Regions from separate parts of the Proteus sp. G2626 genome, predicted to be linked through region 2. Evidence: predicted binding sites of a transcription regulator. Region 2 holds the regulator's gene; each other region holds the start of a gene.

Region 1 (6,544 bases), on a different contig from region 2:
TTTCTTCCTAATGTCGTATTTGCCCAGAAACGATCCATTATTGAATGTTTTTTCTGTTCTTTTTTACCCGACAAAATCCATTTAGCAGCAACATCTAATAAAATATCTTGTGAAACAACATCATTAACCAGACCTAATTTCAACGCACGTTTAGCATTGATTTGCCTTCCTGTTAATATTAAATCTAACGCCGATGTTACCCCAATAAGGCGAGGTAAACGCTGAGTACCACCAGAACCGGGCAATAATCCAAGTTGTACTTCAGGAAGCCCTAAACGTGTTTTGTTATTATCAGAACAAATTCGTCCATGGCAGGCCAATGCTAATTCAAGTCCCCCACCAAGACAGGCGCCATTGATAGCAGCAACAACAGGTAACGGATAATTTTCGAGTTGGGTAAAAAGATCTTGCCCTGCTTTTGCGAGTGCACTTGCTTCTTCTTTCGTTTTGCAATCCGCAATCATCGAGATATCAGCACCCGCAATAAAACTATCTGCTTTACCTGATGTGATAATTAACCCTTTTACACCCGAATGTTGTTGCGCTTGTTTCAAAACATCTTGGAATTGCTGCACAAATTCAGCTTTTAAGGTATTTACTTTTTCACCGATAACATCAATGGTTATCACGCCGACTTTATCGTTACGAACTGAAAATTGGAAAACGGAAGTGTTTTCTAGTGTTGTTTGTTGTTCCATTATTCCACCTCCAAAATCATTGCCACACCTAATCCACCCGCTGCACACGCAGTCGTTAACCCAAACCCACCACCTCGGCGTTTAAGCTCATGTAACGTCTGTGTCACCATTCTTGCACCTGTCGCGGCAAATGGATGTCCATAAGCAATAGAGCCACCTAGCACATTAAATTTATCCATATCCACTTCTCCAATTGCTTTGGATAATCCTAATTGCTCTTTAGCAAACTGCTCGCTAGCAAACAGTGTCAAATTACTTAATGTTTGTGCGGCGAAAGCTTCATGCATATCAATTAACGTAAGATCACTCAAAGAAAGTCCTGCGCGAGAAAGCGCAAGTGGCGTGGCATATGAAGGTCCTAATAACATATCTTTCCAAACATCTGTTGCTGTAAACGCATAACTACGTAGATAACCAAGAGGCTGATAACCTAAGCTTTTTGCAATGGACTCTTTCATCATTAATACTGCAGCTGCACCATCTGTTAATGGTGTACTGTTTGCGGCAGTAACGCTACCATGGCGACGATCAAAAGCAGGTTTTAACTTAGCGTAAGAATCAAGAACTGAATTTTTACGAATATTGTTATCTTGATGGAAACCTTCTTTGTAAGGTGGGAAAAAAGCGGTCATCACTTCATCATCTAATTTTCCCATTTCCCATGCTTTAGTTGCTAATTGATGAGAACGATGTGCTAACTCATCTTGAGCGACTCTGGAAATATGATAAGTTTTTGCCATTTGCTCAGCGGTATCTCCCATACGTAAGCCTGTTGAATATTCAGCAACGGCAGGGGCGACAGGGAGAAGATCTCGAAACCGCAATTGGCTTAAATAACTTAAGCGCTGACCCAATGATTTTGCTTTATTAAGACTTAACAATACATCCGCTAATTTTTTACTAACACCAATAGGCAAAACAGATGATGAATCTGCGCCACCCGCAATACCGACAGAGACATGCCCTGCCATCATGCTCTCAGCGACATTGGCAATCGCTTGAAAGCTCGTTGCGCACGCTCTTGTAACACTGTAAGCATCTGTTTTTACACTTAAGCCAGCACCAAGTACAATTTCTCTAGCTATATTCGGTGCTTCTGGCATTTGTACCACTTGCCCAAAAACAAGTTGATCAATAATTTCAGGAGGAATTTCATTGCGAGTCACTAATTCTTGAACCACTGAACGCCCTAATTCAACCGCAGGTATTCCTCGATACGCAGTCGCTTGTTTAGCAAAAGGTAAACGTAGCCCGCTGACAATGGCGATGCGATCTTTCATAGCACTGTTCGTTGATGACTTCATAACGGCTCCTGACAAAATGAGTTCCTAACACCAAAGAGGTCTGACCTGACAATAGTGTTAACAAAAATTTCACCTATCAGAAACATCATTTTATGAGAAGTGGGAGTTAGCGCGCATTATTTCGATAGAATGTCTGAACCCAACAATAAAGATAGAAAGGATAAAAAATACAATGGCGAGTCATAAAAAAGGCTGTTGACATTCAACAGCCTTAAATCTATTTGTTTTCAGCAGATTAACGTAATCCTAACTGGAAGATCAGATTTTCTGCTTCACACGAAAATGTAAAATCAACGGTAAGTTGAACACCACCATCAACATCAGCAAATTGTTGATTGATTTTACAAGGCTCTGAAGCGATAGATTGTGCTTTTGCACTGAGTTGATCCAACATTGCTTGCGCTTGTACTTTATCAGCGAAGACATGCTGATATGACGCAGTGCAATTTTTATTGTCAATAATAGTACCCACATCTACACAACAGCAAGCAGCGGTTTCTTCTGCACTACAGCGATTAATTGCGTCTGCCATTTTAGTCTCCCAACGAAAGAAATGTTAATTATCTATCATAATCGCAAAAAAATAAAATAAACTGCTTTAGCTCAAATTATCCTACAAATTTACAAAAATAATTGATTATTCTGTTTATTTAACAATCAAAATTATCTTTATTGGGATATTTTGTAAAAATAATGTTAACTAAATCCCATTTATTAAATCAATTTGGCAATATTTGCAAAACACACTTGCAACATTTGGGGTAATCAACTTTATACTTAGACAACTGGTCTGATTTGTCATAACGACAACCGCACCTAAAATCCAGCGCTTCTAATCAGAAGTTACTAACTTAAAAAAATTATGAGGGTTTAGGTCATGAACCGTAAAAACCTGTTTACTCGCACAGCACTAGCTGCCTTGGTAGGTGTTATCTCCTCTCAAGCAGGCGCTGCCGGTTTTCAGTTAAATGAATATTCTACTTCAGCACTAGGGCGTGCATTTTCAGGGGAAGGCGTTATCGCCGATGACGCAAGCGTAGGTAGCCGTAACCCAGCTGCACTCACGATGTTTGATCGCCCTGAATTCTCTGTTGGTGCTATCCATATTAACCCGAGCGTCGATATTAAAGGTAGATCACCTCTTACTGGTACTGACACTACTGCAAAAGATATCGCCCCAAGTGCATTAGTACCCAATATCCACTTTGTTGCTCCAATTAATGATAAGTGGGCCATTGGCGCATCAGGAACAACAAACTTCGGTTTAGCAACAGATTTTCCGAATGATTATCCTGCTGGTCTTATCGGTGGCAAAACCGATCTGAAAACCATGAACTTAAATCTAAGTGCAGGTTACCGTGTTAATAATCAATTCAGTGTTGGTTTAGGCTTAAATGCCCTTTATGCTGATGCAGAAATTACACGCCATGTTGGTGAAGCGGGTAAAGTTTTAGGAAATAAATTACCACCTCCATTAGGTGGTTATATATCAAGCTTATCGCCAAGTGATCGCTTTGCTCAATTGAAAGGTGATGCATGGGGCTTTGGCTGGAACGCGGGTTTATTATATGAATTTGACGAAGGTAATCGCGTAAGCTTTACTTACCGTTCAAAAGTTAAAGTTAAATTTAAAGACGGTGAATACCAAAGTGACTTACGTTCAATTCCACAACTCGAAGGAATGGGAATTGTAGGTACTAACGGCGAAACCATTAAAGGTAAACTTGACCTTAACTTACCTGAAATTTGGGAATTTGCCGCTTATCACCGCGTTGCACCAAAATGGGCGGTTCACTATAACTTCGCTTATACAAGCTGGAGCGCATTTGAAGAGTTAAGAGCCACACGTAAGAGTGATGGTCAGCAACTATTCAAGAAAGAAGAAGGCTTCCGTGACGCATGGCGTGTTGCGTTAGGTACAACCTATTATCACGATGATAACTGGACATTCCGTACAGGTATTGCCTTTGATGATAGCCCAGTTCCTGCTGATAAACGTTCTATCTCCATTCCTGACCAAGACCGTTTCTGGTTAAGTGCAGGTGCAACCTACGCATTTAACAAAGATATGTCTGTGGATGTTGGCTTAGCGTATATGCATGGTAAAAAAGTCACAATCAAAGAGAAATTATCTGAAGATTTACCATTACCGGCTTATGAATTCGAGTCATCTGGTAAAGCATGGTTATACGGTATGAACTTTAACTACCGTTTCTAACTCTTGCTCTATATTGCTTTTTATACAAAAAATGGTCTTTTTCAAGACCATTTTTTTATTAATACCTAAAACTAACCACAAAGATTAGTCAATGGAATCTAAATCATCTTCAATCGCTTTCGCGTTAGGATTCTCTTTTACCGTACCCGCTTTGAAGTCATTACTTTGGAAATAAGCTTCACGCATCATTAAATAAGGATCAGAGGAGTTTTGCAAAATAGCATCGGAATCGAGCAACTGTGCACGTGTTTCAATGCCTTCTAATGCCCATTTACCCGCTGACATCCAAAACGTTAAATAACTCAACATGGGATATGTTAAGTCAGCCCAGTCACCACCCTCTTCACGGACAGTAAAGCTACCATAGCCAGGGACAACCACATAAGGACCATAACCCACACCATAATGCCCTAACGTACTACCAAATCGCATTGGCACTTCTTTTTCCATTGTTTCTTTGGACATACCAGCGACATCAATTAAGCCACCCATACCAAAGACTGTATTGATCCAAAAACGACCAAAATGTTTTGCTCCCTTTTCAAAATCACCACGCAATACACTATTTAGCATACTTGCAGGCTCTTCTAGATTACCAAGAAAATTAGATAAGCCATTTCTTGCTGGAGGGGGCACATAATCACGCCAAACAACCGCAACTGGACGTAAGATATATGGGTCTAAAACATAGTAGTTAAAATCAAACATCTGGCGGTTAAACCCTTCCAATGGGTCAGAGCGCGCCTCCCCATTATTAGGGGTACTTGCACATCCTGAAAGTAAGGCGACTGAAAGAGCAACACCGCACAGGCGATACTTCATAATGTTCTCCGCTAATTATCTTATGATGAGCAGCATCATAGTTCGCATATTCATAAACTCTACACATAATACTGTCAATACGTCACAAGTGGTACTTTTATTAGGCGTTGATCTTATAAGATAATTCAGTTTTTAGGATTATCCCATTGAGCTAATTTACAATATTAGCCCAATATTATAGGGCTAGTATTGAAATGCTTGATACTCGTTTACTGATATTCTTTTATCACTAATTGCTCTTAGCATTAGAGTACGAAAAAATTGTTATTAAACGAAGAAGCGAAACTATGGCGATAATAGAGTGAATACAAAACGGCTACTCTAGGAATATATTCGACATCTAAGGCTAAACAATAGATGGCGTTCCCTACAGGGATCGAACCTGTAACTAGCCCTTAGGAGGGGCTTGTTATATCCATTTAACTAAGGGAACATACGTAATGAAGTGATGTATGACTTATGGATGAACCTTATTTTACCTCCCTCACTCTCTATTAATCAAGTTTTAACGCACTGATATTGGAAGGAATTTTTTTGTTTCTTTTTTGAACAGTGAAATTTCCCTTAAAAAGGGAATAATAAATACCATCATCAATGATTGTGTTTATTCTTATATATAACTGTTTTACTAAAATGCTTTCAATTGCTTTAAAAATAATTTCGGTGAGTATCCCATCTCTTTATTAAACATTGCACTAAAGGCACTCGGATTCTCATACCCTAATTCTAAAGCAATTTCGGTGACTGAATGACCTTTCTTTAATGCTGTTAGTGCATACATTAAACACGCTTTTTGACGCCACTCGCGAAAAGAGAGACCCGTTTCTTTATGAAAGAGTCGCGTAAAAGTACGCAAGCTCTTATTTAATTTCTCAGCCCACATCTCTGGTGTGGTACGAATATTGGGCTGTGACATAAATTCAGTACATAGTAAATCCAATAAAGCATGTTGAGGTAAAGGTGTAAAATAAGGTAATGATTTGGCCTGAGTTAATTCATGACAAAGTAACGTTAATAAAGCGCTATCTCTCCCACCTAAATCATAAAGCAAAGGAAGTTGATTTGCTGAAAGTAATAGCTGATGAAACAAAGGAGAAACGTGTAAAACCTCACAATATTCCGAATAACGAGGTACTTTATTCGGCTCAATATAGAGACTATAAGTACTGCTACCCAACATTAGCACTTGATGTACTTTTTTAGCAGGGATCCACACACCGCTGTAAGGTAATACAATCCATTGGCCATCTTCAGTTTTAACTTTCATAACACCATTTGGGGCATATAAAAATTGGGCTCGTCGATGATGATGTGCTTCGAGTAATGTGTCATAAGGATAATCAGATCCTAATGCCAAAATATCACGGGGAAGATGATCCACATTGTTAATATCGATATTACGCATAATATTAAAATTGTCCTAAATTCATATAAACTTGTCATTATCTCGTGGGCAAGCCATTATTTTATTCTATATTGTTGATCTCCTGACTCAACAGGAG
Region 2 (6,544 bases):
ATACCCGCAACAAAATTAACAATAACCATAATAACGCTGATCGCAATAACAGAGCCAAAATAAGCATCACCCGATAAACTAAAACTCCCCACGGCCCCTAATCCCATCATCCACGCTTTTGGATTAAGAAATTGTAATAATCCACCTTGAAACCCACTGACTGCTTGCGATGTTTTTGCTGGAATATCTAAACGCTGATAAGATGATGTTGCTGTTTTCCAAGCAAGCCAAAGTAAGTATGCACTCCCGACTATCTTTAATCCTATATGTAATGCAGGATAAATAATCAGTAATGCAGCAACACCAAATGCTGAGCTAAGTAAAACACATTGCATACCCAGCATAATACCCGCCATAAGCCTTAATGAGCCTTTAAAACCGACATTAGCACCTGATGAAGTAAGCAATAAGTTGTTGGGACCAGGTGTAATAGCGGCAATAAACAGGAAAACCGTTAAAGAAAAAATAAGGCTAATGGTCATGGTGAGAGCTCAAAGATGTGACAGATGTTTTATTTTCACCGAAAATAGCAGTATGTTATTTAGCAAACAAGTGTTAATTCATTTTGATAGACGGAAAATATGTCTCAATACTTTAATCCAATGCGTTGGGCTAAAAATCCACATTTACAAACGCTTTTACCAAGAATAGTGCGTAGAACACCACTATTAACGCCTTATTGGCAACGGCTAAACCTTCCTGATAATGATTTTGTCGATTTGGCATGGAGTGAAGATCCTAAAATGGCACTTGATAAACCACGATTAGTGATCTTTCATGGTTTAGAAGGAAGCTTTAGCAGTCCTTATGTCCATGGCATGTTATCAGCAGCCAAAGAGAGAGGCTGGTTAAGTGTTGTAATGCATTTTAGAGGATGCAGTGGTGAACCCAATAGACAAAAACGCATCTATCACTCAGGTGAAACCGAAGATGCTCGCTATTTTTTAAATTGGCTAAAACAGGAGTTTGGTAAACAACCTACAGCAGCCGTCGGCTACTCTCTTGGCGGTAATATGCTTGCTTATTACCTTGCTGAAAGTGGTGAGAGTGCCGTTGTAGATGCTGCTGTTATTGTATCAGCACCATTAATGCTAGAACCTTGTTCAACCAAAATTGAACATGGGTTTTCCCGTTTTTATCAATGGTATCTATTAAAAGGGCTAAAAAGTAACGCGACACGCAAGCTGATCCGCTACCCAGAATCATTACCGATCAGCTTATTGACGATAAAGTCGATCAAAAAGCTGCGTCAGTTTGACGACCTTATTACATCCAAAATTCACGGATTTAAAGATGCGTTAGATTATTATCGCCAATGCAGTGCATTGCCTTTATTAAATAAAATAAAGAAAACAACGCTTATCATTCATGCTAAAGATGATCCTTTCATGTCTGCGGATGTAATTCCAGATATCACAACACTACCTAATAATATTGAGTATCAACTTACCGAATTTGGTGGGCATGTGGGGTTTGTCAGCGGAAAACTCTCGAAACCAGTGATGTGGCTTGAGAGTCGGATACCTGACTGGTTATCCGCTTATTTGGAGAAAACCCAATGATAATACCTTGGAACGAACTTTCCACAGAGACACTAGATAATCTTATTGAAAGTTTCGTTTTACGAGAAGGCACAGATTATGGTATCCAAGAAAAGACGCTTGAACAAAAAGTCGCCGACGTAAAAAAACAACTTAAATCTGGCGAGGCCGTGTTAGTTTGGTCTGAGCTTCATGAAAGCGTCAATATTATGCCTGCCTCGCAATTTCGCTCTGATTAGTTACCCAGAGCGTAATATCGCCATCAATAAGGGCTAACCTTATTTTGCAAAAGGATAACCTATGTCAGTCAAACATCCTATCATCGCCGTTACGGGCTCAAGTGGTGCAGGAACCACCACAACAAGCCAAGCTTTTCGTAAAATATTCCAACAACTTAGTGCAAATGCCGCATTAATTGATGGAGACAGTTTTCATCGTTATACTCGCCCTGAAATGGATATGGCGATAAGAAAAGCCAAAGAGCAGGGTCGACATATTAGCTATTTTGGCCCTGAAGCAAATGATTTTAGCCTACTGAGTTCCACATTCAGCCACTATAGCGAAACAGGACAAGGTCAATCACGTAAATATTTACACTCTTATGATGAAGCGACCCCCTACAACCAATTACCAGGAACATTTACTCCTTGGGAACCATTACCCGATAATACCGATGTTCTCTTTTATGAAGGGTTACACGGAGGTGTTGTCACCAACGAACATAATGTTGCACAACATGTTGATTTACTGGTTGGTGTTGTCCCTATTGTGAACCTTGAATGGATACAAAAGCTTATCCGAGATACTACTGAACGAGGACACTCACAAGAAGCGGTTCGAGATTCTGTTGTTCGCTCAATGGATGATTATATTAACTACATCATTCCACAATTTTCGCGTACCCACATCAACTTCCAACGAGTGCCTACTGTCGATACATCAAACCCATTTTCAGCTAAAGCTATCCCAACACTCGATGAAAGTTTTATTGTTATTCGTTTTCGAGGCTTAACCGATATTGATTTTCCTTATTTACTCGCGATGTTGCATGGCTCATTTATGTCAACAATCAATACGATTGTCGTGCCTGGTGGGAAATTAGGATTAGCAATGGAATTAATTATGGCGCCATTAGTCAAAAAATTATTAAATGGCGAAAAAATCAGTTAACCAAAATAAAATCTATTTCTATAAAAATAATATCCCCTTAATTAAGGGATATTATTTCTAAATTAAACTTTATTTTAAAATATCAAATTTATTCAGCATCTTTTATTTCAAATGAATGTGTAATATTAGCTGCTTTTCCTAACATTAAAGAAACAGAACAATATTTTTCTGCAGATAATTGAACCGCTCGTTCAACAATTTTATCTGTGAGTTCTTTACCTGAAACGATAAAATGCAAATTGATATCAGTGAATAAACGAGGGGCTTCTTCTCGACGCTCTGAAGTTAATTTCACTTCACAATCAGTCACTTGATGACGACCTTTACGTAAAATACTGACGACATCAATAGCACTACATCCACCCGCAGCAATTAAGACCATTTCCATTGGGCTTGGTGCTTTATCACCAGAGTTTCCATCCATCATAATTTGATGACCCGATGAAGATTCCCCAACAAAAGATAAATCTTCAACCCACTTAACGCGTGCTTCCATTTATTTTCCCCTAAACATGACAGAAACTAAAAGAGTACATTCTCATAATTCAACTAGCAATTAGCAAATAGGTTTATTATGCTGACTGCGTAAAACGAGACTTAATGCACTAATTGTGTTAAAAACAATATCTGCTTGATGATAGTGGTTAAGATCAATGCATTATTTTCTCATTTATTATAATCTACTCCATATTAACTTACCGTGTTCTCAGGAAGTTAATAGGTCAAGATAGGATTTTTAAGCACGCTGTCTCAAAAGGGAGCCTATCCGTTTTGAAAGGCTGCATTTAACGTACAGAGGATAACGCGAATGGTTCTCGGCAAGCCGCAAACAGACCCGACTCTTGAATGGTTTTTGTCACACTGCCATATTCACAAATATCCATCCAAGAGCACGCTGATCCACCAAGGTGAGAAAGCGGAAACACTTTATTATATTGTTAAAGGTTCCGTGGCTGTTCTTATTAAAGATGAAGAAGGAAAAGAAATGATCCTCTCCTACCTAAATCAGGGGGATTTCATCGGTGAACTCGGATTATTTGAAGAAGATCAAGAACGTAGTGCATGGGTTAGAGCAAAAACAGCCTGTGAAGTAGCAGAAATTTCCTATAAAAAATTCCGCCAATTAATTCAGGTTAACCCTGACATTCTGATGCGCCTATCAGCTCAAATGGCGAACAGATTACAAACCACATCAGAAAAAGTAGGTAACCTTGCTTTCCTTGATGTAACAGGCCGTATTGCACAAACCTTATTAAACTTAGCAAAACAACCTGATGCGATGACACACCCTGATGGCATGCAAATTAAAATTACACGTCAGGAAATTGGTCAAATCGTGGGTTGTTCACGCGAAACTGTAGGCCGTATTCTTAAAATGCTAGAAGATCAAAACCTGATCTCAGCACACGGTAAAACTATCGTCGTTTACGGAACTCGCTAATTTTCCCCACCCGAACAAACAATAGCTCTATACAAAAGAGCTATTGATAAAAAGAACGGTATGAACCCCATCCTTGCTGATGGGGTTTTTTAATAACTATACCCCTTCTACAAACGCGGCAATGGCGGCTTTTAATGCGACCATCCCCTCTTGTAATTCTTCTTGGGTAATAATTAATGAGGGTGTAAAACGCATAACATCAGCGCCTGCATTTAACATCATTAATCCCTGCTTTGCAGCCAGCCCTAATAATATTTTTGCTTTGCCTTCATATTGTGGTGCGAGTTGTGCGCCAATCAATAATCCTTGCCCACGGATTTGCGAAAAGACGTTGTAGGTTTGATTTATTGCTGTGAGCTCGTCTACAATCCACTGATAGCGCTTTTCTACTCCCTTAAGTACCTCAGGTGTATTGATTAAATCAAAAGCGACATTGCCCACTGCACACGCTAATGGATTCCCCCCATAAGTTGTACCATGAGTTCCTACCCCCATTACTGACGCTATCTCTTGTGTCGTTAACATCGCACTGAGCGGAAAACCACTTCCGAGTGCCTTTGCCGTGGTAATAATGTCTGGTGTCACATCATAATGCATATAAGCAAAAAGCTTACCTGTACGCCCCATACCTGTTTGTACTTCATCAAGGACAAGTAATGCTTGATGTTTATCGCACAGCTCACGTAGCCCTCTCATAAATTCAGGGGTTGCTGCTGTTACACCACCTTCACCTTGTACTGGCTCTAACACAACGGCACAAGTATGATCATCAATAACGGCTTTCACTGCATCTAAATCATTAAAAGGAATATGTACGATATCAGCAGGTTTTGGGCCAAAACCATCGGCGTATTTAGGTTGTCCTCCAACCGATACTGTAAACAAGGTTCGACCATGGAAGGCATGGTGAAAGGCAATAATTTTGGTTTTATAAGGATGATGGCGGGTGATTGCATAATGGCGAGCGAGTTTAAATGCGGCCTCATTTGCTTCGGCGCCAGAATTAGCAAAAAAGACACGTTCTGCAAATGTGTTATCAATGAGCTTTTGTGCTAAACGCAGTGCAGGCTCATTCGTGAAAATATTACTCACATGCCAAAGTTTTTCACTTTGTTCTTTCAATGCTTGATTGAGAGCAGGATGAGCATGTCCTAATGCCAACACGGCAATACCACCAGCAAAATCAATATAAGATTTTCCTTGCTGATCCCAAACTCGACTTCCCACCCCTTTAACAGGAATAAATTCTGCGGGTGAATAAATTGGCAACATTACTTGATCGTAAGTTGCCCGGTTGATACTTTGTTTTGTCATTACCCCACCTGATCGTTATTCGTCTTTAATATGAAAATATAATCACTAAATATGAATAAAAAATCAAATGTGGTTTTGTATAAAAAGGCGTTATTTTGTTATTTAAATACTATCTTATTAATATTTAAGAAAATTATTTAATAACTCATGGCCTTGTTCACTTAAAATACTTTCTGGGTGAAACTGAACCCCTTCAATTGGAAGTGTACGATGACGAATACCCATAATTTCATCAACATTGCCATCATGTTGGCTCCATGCCGTTACTTCAAAAGGCACTGGTAACGTCGTAGCATCTATCACTAAAGAGTGATAGCGCGTTACACTTAAAGGACGATTAAGTCCTTTAAAAACCCCTTGTTGGTTATGGTGTATCAATGAATTTTTACCATGCATAACTTCTCGTGCTCTGATAACAGATGCACCAAAAGCTTGCCCTATTGCTTGATGTCCAAGACAAACGCCAAGAATAGGGATTTCACCGGCAAACCGCTGTATAGCCTCAAGAGAGATCCCGGCTTCATCAGGAGTACAAGGCCCTGGTGAGATAACAAGATGTGCTGGCATCATCTTTTCTATCTCTTTAAGTCCAATCTCATCGTTACGCTTAACAACAACCTCAGCACCCAATTCACAGAAATATTGATAGAGGTTGTAGGTAAACGAGTCGTAATTATCAATAAGTAACAGCATATTAGCCTATCCGACTGATTTTCTTATCATTATTTATTTTATTACTATTTTAAAGCGAGTATGTCTTTGCCAAAATAGCTCGTTGTTTAACCGACTTGGGTACAACAAAGCCGATTATCATAGCACAGGTATAAAATATGAATAGTAAGCAAGAAAACCTGCTGATTTATTGCGCAATAACAAAAAGGGTGGTAATCGACAATAAATAGAGTGATTAATAACGTAGTTAATACTTATTACAGTAGATCACACGAAAAAAGAGGTAATAAAAAATATTTTTTTCATACTAAAAATCCCGGAATGAACAAGCTCATCCCGGTTTATATGCATTTTATCTTATTAGAATACGTAAATATTCTATCCTAATAATGCGCTTATTCTTTTA
Region 3 (6,544 bases), on a different contig from region 2:
TGGATCATCGCTAAAGGCGTATCGGTATTGATTTCAGTACCAAGCGCAGCGATGTCGCTTAAACCCACACTGTAATCAATAGCATCGGTCGCTTTACGACGACCACCACCTAATGTCACAACAGACATACCTAATGCACGCGTATCCATTTCCGTGATAAATCCAGCTTTCTCAGCAAATACAGGCTTACTTAATACCGCAGTTGGCAGGTATTTATTGTAGTTTTCAACAAAATCAGATGGGCCTTTCTGTGCAGCAACCATACGACCAAAGACTTCAGCCGCTTTACCGTTATCCAACACATCTTGCAGTTTTTGACGAGCTTGTTGACGATCATCCGCTAAACGACCTGATACTAACATTTCAACACACAGCGCCATAGTGACTTCAAATAGACGTGGATTACGGTATTCACCCGTTAAGAATTGAACCGCTTCACGAACTTCAACCGCATTACCTGCGCTAGAAGCTAATACTTCGTTCATATCCGTTAACAACGCCGTAGTTTGACAGCCTGCGCCATTTGCTACTTGAACAATAGACTCTGCCAGCTCTTCAGATTTCTGATAAGTTGGCATAAAAGCACCCGACCCCACTTTAACGTCCATCACTAATGCATCTAAGCCTTCAGCTAATTTTTTACCTAAAATAGAGGCGGTGATAAGAGGGATTGAATCAACTGTAGCAGTAATATCACGGGTCGCATAAAAGCGTTTATCAGCAGGTGCTAATGAATTAGTCTGTCCGATAATAGCAACACCTACGTTGCGAATAATATCGCGGAATTTTTCATCATCAGGGAAAATATCAAAGCCAGGAATGGCTTCGAGTTTATCTAATGTTCCACCTGTATGACCTAATCCACGACCAGAAATCATTGGAACATAACCGCCACATGCGGCAACCATTGGCCCTAACATCAGTGAAGTAACATCACCTACACCACCGGTTGAATGTTTATCAACAATTGGGCCATTTAAATTTAGGCTTTTCCAGTTCAATACAGTACCGGAATCACGCATGGCTAATGTCAAAGCAACACGCTCAGGCATAGTCATGTCGTGGAAATAAATAGTCATTGCTAATGCAGCAATTTGACCTTCAGAAACAGTATTATCTCTGACGCCATTAATGAAAAAACGAATTTCTTCCTCAGTTAAAGGATGACCATCACGTTTTTTACGAATAATTTCTTGGGCAAGAAACACTGCAACCTCCTGGCTTTATAGCATTGATAACGCCCACAATATGACGTAGGCGTATTACACGAATGGATTAGTAACCACTAGATGATTTTTGTTCGCCATGACCTAAAGTAGCTAATAAATTCCCTAACAAGCTTGAGGCGCCAAAACGGAAGTGACGGGCATCAACCCAGTTGTCACCCATAATGCGGTTAGCTAATGCTAGATATTGAGCAGCTTCTTCAGCGGTACGAACACCACCTGCAGGTTTAAAACCTACATCTTTGCCAACCCCCATATCGTGGATCACTTGGATCATTAACTCAGCGCTTTCCAGTGTTGCATTTACAGGCACTTTACCTGTCGAAGTTTTAATAAAGTCAGCACCTGCTTTGATTGAAATTTCAGAGGCTTTACGGATAAGTTCTGGTTCTTTCAGCTCACCCGTTTCAATAATAACTTTCAGTAAAGCACCGGCTTCTACGCAAGCCTCTTTACATGCTTTAACGATATCAAAACCGATTTGCTCATTACCTGCCATAAATGTACGGTAAGGGAAAACAACGTCAACCTCATCTGCGCCATAAGCTAATGCCGCATTGGTTTCTGCTAATGCGATATCTAAATCATCATTACCATGAGGGAAGTTAGTTACGGTTGCAATACGGATTTCTGGTGTACCTTGTTCGCGTAACACTTTACGTGCTAACGGAATAAAACGTGGGTAGATACAAATAGCGGCTGTATTGCCTTCTGGGCTTTTAGCCTGATGACATAACGCAGTCACTTTTGCATCAGTGTCGTCATCATTTAACGTAGTTAAATCCATCAAAGACAGCGCAAGGCGCGCTGCAGCGGTTAAATCTGTCATAAAACTCTCCAACGATGTTTCTCAAGCCCTTGTGGGCGTACGCTTAAGGTTAGCGATTAAATTTGTTGGCGAGCGGACTTGGTTCCTTGAAGATGTTGTTGTAACTTGTGCTACAACGACAGCTGAGCTCCCTCTCACCGCGCTATGCTCACTTCGGCGACCCGACATTGAGCCTTCGCCATTCCATGAAGTTTCAGCACATCTTATTTGAACACGCTAAGGAACAATTAGATGTGCTTTACATCACACTAATCAAATACAACTTGCAACCAGTGACATATAAATGTGATAGAAATCACATAATGGTTATTTTCTGGTTTAATATTACTCGAATACCGTTTCTAAGTCGTCTTTATAACGTAAAAAAAAGTGCAATTGATATGAAATGACAGACTTTTGACCATATTCAATACAAACTGCGAAATATCTCACACAGTAAAAGTAGTTAACATTACAGCAGAAAACAAACATAAAAAGAGCAGATAGGCGAACCCTATCTGCTCTTCACAATAAAAAAATCAATTAAGCAGCAACAACAGCCATTGCCGTTAATGCAAAGAAGAATCCTGCAATAGTTGCACTCATTAAGTTAGAAAGTGTACCTGCAAGCACAGCTTTCATCCCCAAACGCGCCACATCTTTACGGCGATTTGGCGCCATTCCACCTAAACCGCCTAATAATACAGCAACGGAGGAAAGGTTAGCAAAGCCACACAGTGCAAAAGAGATGATTATCTTCGTTTGCTCTGATAGCACCACCAGTCCTGAACCAGCAACAAGTGCATCTTCTTGAAGGTATTTACTAAATTCAGAATAAGCATAGAACTCATTGATAACAATTTTTTGTCCAATAAATGAGCCTGCAATGGTTGCTTCACTCCAAGGAACACCAATCAAGAAGGCTATAGGTGCAAACACCCAACCAAACACCAATTCTAATGAGAAATTCTCATAACCAAACCAGCCACCAATGCCTCCAAGGATACCATTAACTAATGCAATCAAAGCAACAAAAGCCAGTAACATGGCTCCCACGTTAAGAGCTAGCTGTAAACCAGAAGAGGCACCAGCAGCAGCTGCATCGATAATATTGGCTGGTTTTTCGTCATCTGCCATTTTATCAAACGCATCTTTTTGATCATCAGGGGTTTCGGTTTCAGGGATCAACAATTTAGCAAAGAGTAAACCACCTGGAGCCGCCATAAAGGATGCGGTGATCAGATACTCCAACGGTACGCCCATGCTGGCATATCCAGCAAGTACAGAACCTGCAACAGAGGCTAAACCACCACACATAACAGCAAAGAGTTCTGAGGTTGTCATTCTTGCAATATAAGGGCGAACAACAAGTGGAGCTTCTGTTTGTCCAACGAAAATATTTGCCGTTGCAGACATAGATTCTGTTCGAGATGTACCCAGTACTTTTTGTAAGCCACCACCAAGAATTTTAATGACAACTTGCATAATACCAAGGTAATACAGTACTGCTATTAGTGAAGAGAAAAATACGATAACAGGCAGTACGCGTAGGGCGAATACAAAACCGCCACCACCAAACAACTCGAACATTTTATCTGATACTAGGCCTGCAAACAGGAAACTCATCCCATTATTGCCGTAATCAATAACATTCTTAACGCCATCAGAAATCGCAAGAAGTACCTCACGACCACTGTCGGAATAAAGAACAAATGCACCTAAGCCAATCTGAATAAGGAATGCGCCACCAACTGTACGTAGTCTAATTGCACGTCGATTGCTGGAAAATAGAACGGCTATCAATATTAATGTTGCCATTCCGACCAAGCTCATAATGAGTTGCATTGAAGGATCCCTGTTCATATAAAAATTTAATGGATTATCAATAACGCTCTAGTCGAGCTTATTGACTCTTTTTGCCAGATAATTATACCTAGTCTAAGAAAAGAACCCTCAACATCCATCACAAATAGAGTCTGGAAAAAGTAACACAAAAGTCACAAATGAGAAGTAGATCACACAAAAAGAGAGAAAAACACATTTATTGAATAGGCAGGATAAAGAGAAAAAATCATGTGATTAACAAATCATGTATTCAATCTTAAACAGTAAAGTAAAATAAGCACCTTATCCATATCAATAAGATTAAATTGAGGAGACTTTTTAATCTTTAGGTTAGTTAAATGCAATCGATAACTAGATATTATCTTTTAACTGAAATAATTGTAGGCTATTAAGATGGAGTTGTTGTGCTATTACCTCCGGTGATTCTTGACGTAGTTCACAGAGTTGAGAAAAAATATGTTGAATACGTTCCGGTCGATTGGGCTCACCTTGGAAGCCACTCACAGGCATATCGGGAGCATCTGTTTCTAATAATAAATATTCGAGTGGTAATGAAGCAATTGCTCGACGTGTCTTTTGTGCTCGCTCATAAGTAATCGTGCCCCCAACACCAATAAAGTAACCTTGCTGAATAAATTGTTTGGCTTGTTGTTGGCTTCCAGCAAAACCATGTACAACCCCTTTACGAGGAACATCATAACGACGTAAAAGCGCACTTAGCGTATCGTGAGTTTTACGCGAGTGTAAAATAACCGGTAAATCAAACTTAGCCGCTAATTTCAGTTGTGCAATTAAAAAACGCTCCTGCTTTTCTGGTTGAGGATTTTCCATATAACCATCCAGACCAATTTCCCCTACAGCAACACAACGAGAGTTTATTTTTAATTTTTGTTCTAATTCAAGGAGATGTTGCTCTCTATGTTCTTCAATATATAAAGGATGTAATCCTAATGCGCTATATAATTGAGGATATTCATTTGATAATTCAGTCACTACATCAAAATTCCAACGAGCAACAGCCGGAATAATCATTTTTTCAACTTGTGCTTGTTGTGCTAAAGATAAGCTATTCGTAATATCATTATAAAAAACAGGAAAATCAAAATGACAGTGAGTATCAATAAATTTATTCATTCTTGAACCTGCCTCACGTCAGGATGTATACGCCTTGTTCCTTGTTGAATGATAGAAGCTTCTTCTGCTTTATCTGTTTTTGCTTCTTGTTCAAATAAGCTGAAGATTTTTTTATCGTGTTGTTTGAATTTGTTCTTAGAAAAATGCTGACCTATCGTCGCCAGAAAATAACGACCACAACGCCTTCCTACATGATAATCATGGTTTAATGCATTTAAACGGCTACCTAACGCACTTGATTGCAACGTTGTGGGTGGATAAATTTCGATAACAACGACATCTTCTGGTGGCGATTGAATAAATTTAAGGGTTTCGGTATAGGTTTCGATATGTACTTGTGCCATTGCCATAAAACGTTGTAAACGGCTATTTTCAAACCATTTCCCCATTCGATCGACCCACTCTGTCGTGTATTGATATTCAGAGGGAACAGTACGAATAACAACAATAGTACGACACCCCCGTCGATAAGCTTCTCTTACTGGAATAGCGTCACTTATTCCGCCATCATGGTAGACAACATCATGAAATAAAACGCCATTACGGTAAAAAGCAGGGATCGCACTGGATGCTTTAATGATATCAAGCCAAGTTGGTTCATCAGGCTGAAAATAATTTGCTTTAAAATTATCAGAACGACTGGCTACCATATAAAATTCGCGACCAGTATCAAAACGCCTTAATGCTGTTGGCATATCAAGGGGCATTTCTTTGGCCGTCGTTTCTATATACCAATCAAGATCTAATAAATTACCACCACGGACAAATCGGATAGGATTAAAAAATTGATTATTGGTTGTATAGCGATTAATAATTTTACGCGCATAACCACGCTGACCGCAGGCAAAAGCAGATAAATTTTGCGCCCCCGCAGACACCCCAAGTAAAATATCGAAGGGATCAAATTGTGAGCGCATAAATTCATCAAGAACACCCGCGGTAAAGATCCCGCGTTGACCTCCACCTTCACAGACTAAAGCAACTTTGCCTTGTGGCAGTGAGGATTGAAATTCAAGTGCTGTAATATTATTTAATGTGACAGGTATATACTTCCCCATAATGTCTCCTTTATACAACTTAACAAAGGATACCCGCACATTTTTTCTGCGTCATTCTTTTTACGAATTCATACAAATAAAATAGGTGGTCTTCGCGGTTTTTCATCACCTAAAAAAATGAGCTTAATTTAAGGCTGAATATTTGCTGAAAAATCGACACTTTTCACACCTTCTACTTTTTCAATAATTTGCGTAATTTGTGCTTCTTGTTCTTTACTCTTAACAAATCCTGTCACAAAGACATGTCCAAATTCTGTACGAATAGAAAGAGATTCACTATCAATACTTTCGATAGGTAATAATGTATTTTTAATTTTTGTAGAGATCGCCGTGTCGCTAATTGTGTCGCTAGTATTATTCGTTCCACGATTAATTTCGCTATACCACGATGTTTCAGCTAATGCTCCCGTACTGACAAAAGCAAGTCCTATGGACATAACTAATGCTAATTTCAACATGTTATATTGTTTCAT

The links. The regulator CRP, encoded in region 2, controls carbon source genes, mostly activating them, when cyclic AMP is high. The targets are predictions, from matches to a motif close to ATGTGANNNNNNTCACAT.
Region 1: a site for CRP is predicted at 2,696-2,713, ahead of fadL (long-chain fatty acid transporter FadL). Genes of this name have one in related genera too.
Region 3: a site for CRP is predicted at 4,038-4,055, ahead of GWJ05_RS03380 (NupC/NupG family nucleoside CNT transporter). Genes of this name have one in related genera too.

Annotation. Positions count from the first base shown of each region.
Region 1 is NZ_JAABNH010000026.1:108,709-115,252, reverse strand. It holds gene fadJ (fatty acid oxidation complex subunit alpha FadJ) at 1-698, opposite strand, end outside; gene fadI (acetyl-CoA C-acyltransferase FadI) at 698-2,002, opposite strand; gene GWJ05_RS11590 (YfcZ/YiiS family protein) at 2,238-2,534, opposite strand; gene fadL (long-chain fatty acid transporter FadL) at 2,880-4,220, shown strand; gene mlaA (phospholipid-binding lipoprotein MlaA) at 4,305-5,042, opposite strand; tRNA gene GWJ05_RS11575 (tRNA-Arg) at 5,401-5,475, opposite strand; gene GWJ05_RS11570 (AraC family transcriptional regulator) at 5,671-6,447, opposite strand.
Region 2 is NZ_JAABNH010000025.1:237,423-243,966, reverse strand. It holds gene GWJ05_RS10935 (LysE family translocator) at 1-482, opposite strand, end outside; gene GWJ05_RS10930 (hydrolase) at 582-1,562, shown strand; gene GWJ05_RS10925 (YheU family protein) at 1,559-1,780, shown strand; gene GWJ05_RS10920 (phosphoribulokinase) at 1,842-2,711, shown strand; gene GWJ05_RS10915 (OsmC family protein) at 2,800-3,207, opposite strand; gene crp (cAMP-activated global transcriptional regulator CRP) at 3,520-4,152, shown strand; gene argD (bifunctional acetylornithine/succinyldiaminopimelate transaminase) at 4,249-5,466, opposite strand; gene GWJ05_RS10900 (aminodeoxychorismate synthase component II) at 5,584-6,159, opposite strand; gene ppiA (peptidylprolyl isomerase A) at 6,534-6,544, opposite strand, start outside.
Region 3 is NZ_JAABNH010000007.1:200,177-206,720, forward strand. It holds gene deoA (thymidine phosphorylase) at 1-1,208, opposite strand, end outside; gene deoC (deoxyribose-phosphate aldolase) at 1,276-2,055, opposite strand; gene GWJ05_RS03380 (NupC/NupG family nucleoside CNT transporter) at 2,578-3,879, opposite strand; gene GWJ05_RS03385 (TatD family hydrolase) at 4,231-5,013, opposite strand; gene GWJ05_RS03390 (patatin-like phospholipase family protein) at 5,010-6,071, opposite strand; gene GWJ05_RS03395 (BON domain-containing protein) at 6,200-6,544, opposite strand.